One region of the Pseudoalteromonas sp. CuT4-3 genome, then DNA from elsewhere that is predicted to be linked to it. Evidence: predicted binding sites of a transcription regulator. Region 1 holds the regulator's gene; the other holds the start of a gene.

Region 1 (2,206 bases):
GGCGCAGCACAGGGTTACTTGGTGTTTCTATCCAAATTAATTTAGGTTTAATGGTTGAAATTTGTTCTAGGCTTTCTGGTTTAGTTAAATCAAGCACTTTAAGTTTAAGCAAGCCGCGCTTTTCTAACGACGTAAATAAACGGTAGCTGCCGCCATAACAATCGTGAGGAATAACCAATGTATCATCGTTATTTAATAACTGTGTGGCTAAGTGCACTGCTGCCATGCCCGTAGCAGTAATAATTCCGCGTGCGCCACCTTCAAGCTCTGCTAGAGTGTCAGCTAAAATATCGCGATTAGGATTACCACTGCGTCCATAGTCGTATGCGCGCTTAGTATCAAAATCGGCAAACGAATAAGTCGTCGATAAATAAATTGGCGGTACAACGGCGCCATGATGTTTATCGGCATCAACCCCATTTCGTACAGCAATGGTTGCTTTGTTTTTTTCGCTCATATTCGTCACCTGATCAATTTGGATGTTTAGACGTCTAAAAGAGTAAGTTATCCATTATAATAAGTCAAAGCTTTTAAAGCTCTAGATGGCTAAAAATAACAGATGTGTAAAACTTCAAGGAGGCTGTATTTACTATTACAGCCAGCTTATTAAGATAGATTGCTATCTATTATTTGACTATCTTTTTTAAAACGATAGAATTTCACGCATATTTACACGCTTTTTACGCCGTGTGAGAAATTAATAATCTGAGGCAACGATACATCTTATGGCTAAATGGAATGGTGAGTATATTCACCCATACGCAGAACACGGGAAAAAATCAGAGCAAGTTAAAAAGATCACCGTTTCGATCCCGCTAAATGTATTAAAAGTATTAACTGATGAGCGTACACGTCGTCAAATAAACAACCTGCGTCATGCAACAAACAGCGAGTTACTATGCGAAGCATTTTTGCATGCCTTTACAGGCCAGCCATTACCTAATGATGATGACCTACGTAAAGATAACGCAGAAAAAGTACCTGAAGAGGTTAAAAAAATAATGCAAGAAATGGGTTTAGAAGTGCCTATTTTAGACGAAGAATAAAACGTCTTTTTAAACAAAAAAACCTCAGCATGCTGAGGTTTTTTTGTTTCAGCGCTATATATTACGCCATATAATTTTCCGGTAAGTCAATTTGTGCCACGCCCGACTCAACAGCAGCAATAGCAACCGCCTTGGCTATACGTGGTAATAAACGCGGGTCCATCGGTTTAGGAATAATGTAGTCTGCACCAAATTCGAGCTTTTCTACACCCGCTGCTTTTAATACTTGCTCAGGCACTGGCTCTTTAGCAATACTACGAATAGCTTCAACAGCCGCTATTTTCATTTCATCGTTAATTGCGCTTGCACGTACATCAAGTGCACCACGGAAAATAAACGGGAAACATAAAACATTATTAACTTGGTTAGGGAAATCAGAACGCCCCGTTGCCATAATTAAGTCTTTACGTGCACTGTGCGCAAGCTCAGGTGCAATTTCAGGATCTGGGTTTGAACATGCAAACACCACTGGCTTATCAGCCATTAGTTTTAGATCTTCAGGTGCAAGTAAGTTAGGACCCGATACACCTACAAACACATCAGCATCAGCAATTACATCTTGTAGAGTACGTTTATCTGTATTGTTAGCAAAAAGCTGTTTGTATTCGTTTAAGTCATCGCGGCGAGTATGAATAACCCCTTTGCGGTCTAACATATAAATATGTTCGCGCAGTGCACCACACTTAATTAACAGCTCCATACAAGCAACCGCTGCAGCGCCTGCACCTAAACATACAATAATGGCATCTTCTATTGATTTGCCCTGCACTTCTAAGGCGTTAAGCATACCTGCCGCAGTTACAATAGCGGTACCGTGTTGGTCATCATGAAAAACCGGAATACTGCAACGCTCAATAAGTGCTTTTTCAATTTCAAAACACTCTGGCGCTTTAATATCTTCTAAGTTAATGCCACCAAACGTATCGGCAATATTAGTCACTGTATTTATAAAGTCTTCGGTGGTGCGATGCTTAACTTCAATATCAATAGAATCTAGGCCAGCAAAACGTTTAAATAAAAGCGCTTTACCTTCCATAACAGGTTTAGAGGCTAATGGCCCTAAATTACCCAAACCTAAAATTGCCGTACCATTACTGATCACCGCAACCATATTACCTTTACCGGTATATTTATATGCATTGGCTGGGTCTGCTGCAATT
Region 2 (2,206 bases), 590 kb from region 1:
GGTATTGGTTTCAATAATGTCTGCACCGGCGGCTAAAAAGCTGCGGTGTATATTGGTTATTAACTCAGGTTTTGTAAGGCTTAATAAATCGTTATTGCCTTTAATTAGTACGTGCCAGTCTTTAAAGCGCTCGCCTCGGTAGTCTTCTTCTTCAAGCTTGTGAGTTTGGATCATGGTGCCCATGGCGCCATCTAAAATTAAAATACGCTCTTTTAATGCAGCGCTTAATTCGCTGTGTTTATTATTGTTTTGCACGTTATTCTGCATAGTTGTTAGTCCTCACATCTTGGCTAACTAAATTAATATCATAAGGGGTCGTTTGGTACACGTAGTAATTTAACCAGTTCGAAAACAGCAAAAAAGCATGGCTTTGCCACGTTTTTGACGGCTTTTTGCTTGCGTCGTTATCTGGAAAATAGTTTTCGGGTTTTGGCGCATCAGGACTTTTTTGTAAATCGCGCTCGTACTCTGCTTTTAATGTGTCGGCATCGTATTCTGGGTGGCCGGTTATAAACACTTGGCTGCCCGACTTATTTTTCATTAAGTAAGCGCCTACTTTTTCAGAGCCTGCCAATACCACTATATCGTCGCAGGCATTTATTTTATTTATATCAATGTGGCCATAACGTGAGTGCGGCACTAAAAAGGTATCGTCAAAGCCACGAGTAAGTGCTCCGTGATCAAAGTAACACTGGTGAGTAAACACACCACAAAGTTTATCTTCTTTTAAATCGCGTTTTAAATTGTAACGGTGATACAGTGCCGCATGCGCCGCCCAGCACGAAAACAGCGTAGAGGTAACGTGCTGCTCTGCCCAATCAATAATCACTTTTAGCTCATCCCAGTACGCAACATCGTCGTATTCAAGGTGTGCTAGTGGCGCGCCGGTAACAATTAACGCATCGTAGTTATTGTCTTTCACTTCTGAAAAATAACGGTAAAAGGTATCTAGGTGCTCTTCTGAGTTGCTACTGCTGCGGTGCGTATCTAGGCGTAATAGCTCTACATTTACTTGCAAAGGAGAATTGGCAAGCAAACGAATAAACTGCACTTCGGTTTCTACTTTATTAGGCATTAAATTTAAAATAGCCAAACGCATAGGACGAATTTCTTGCGTTTTTGCGCGACTTTTTGGCATTACAAACACGTTTTCTTCACGTAAACGGGCAATAGCCGGTAGCTCGTCTTTCACTGTAATTGGCATATTTTTTACTCCTACTCATAAAAACCGAGAATTTATACGCTCTCATTATGAACAGTATGCTAAAAATATCAACCTCTAGATGTATAGATGTCTAAATGAAATTTATTCATGATTTTATACTTTATCAACCTGCAGCCATTAGCGCTTTAAAACCCGCCATTCGTTGACTGTTTCACCTGTGAGCCACTACAATACAACATTGAAATTTTTATTATTATTTGAAGGCTTTCCTCCATGGTTTTACCTGATAAGTTTATATTCTCGATGAGTCGAGTATCTAAAGTTGTGCCACCTAAGCGCACAATTTTAAAAGATATTTCGTTGCACTTTTTCCCTGGCGCTAAAATTGGTGTGCTAGGTTTAAATGGTGCTGGTAAATCTACATTACTTCGCATTATGGCCGGTGTTGACCAAGACTTTGAAGGTGAAGCCCGCCCTCAACCTGGTACTAAAATTGGTTACTTACCGCAAGAGCCAGTACTGGATGAAAGCAAAACAGTACGCGAAATAGTTGAAGAAGCTGTTGGCGAAGTAAAACATGCCCTTAACCGCCTTGACGAAGTGTACAACGAGTACGCAATGGAAGACGCTGACTTTGACGCCCTAGCAAAAGAGCAAGGCGAGCTTGAAGCTATTATTCAAGCGCACGATGGCCACAACATCGATAACGTTTTAGAACGCGCTGCTGATGCACTTCGTTTACCTGAATGGGATGCTAAAATTGAGCATCTTTCAGGTGGTGAGCGCCGCCGTGTTGCTATTTGTCGTTTATTACTCGAAAAGCCAGATATGCTTATTCTCGATGAGCCTACTAACCACTTAGATGCTGAGTCGGTTGCTTGGCTTGAGCGCTTCTTACATGATTACGAAGGCACTGTTGTGGCGGTAACGCATGACCGTTACTTCCTTGATAATGTAGCTGGCTGGATACTAGAGCTTGACCGTGGTGAAGGTATTCCGTGGGAAGGTAACTACTCTTCTTGGCTTGAGCAAAAAGATGCG

The links. Region 1 encodes MetJ, which represses methionine synthesis genes. Its sites were predicted from a motif close to TAGACGTCTAGACGTCTA; they were not measured.
Region 2: the regulator MetJ is predicted to act here: its motif matches at 1,281-1,298, upstream of metA (homoserine O-succinyltransferase).

Annotation. Positions count from the first base shown of each region.
Region 1 is NZ_CP142030.1:395,686-397,891, reverse strand. Features, by position in the region: gene metB (cystathionine gamma-synthase) at 1-457, opposite strand, end outside; gene metJ (met regulon transcriptional regulator MetJ) at 726-1,046, shown strand; gene VOI46_RS01755 (malic enzyme-like NAD(P)-binding protein) at 1,108-2,206, opposite strand, start outside.
Region 2 is NZ_CP142030.1:982,408-984,613, reverse strand. Features, by position in the region: gene VOI46_RS04400 (homocysteine S-methyltransferase family protein) at 1-267, opposite strand, end outside; gene metA (homoserine O-succinyltransferase) at 257-1,204, opposite strand; gene ettA (energy-dependent translational throttle protein EttA) at 1,439-2,206, shown strand, end outside.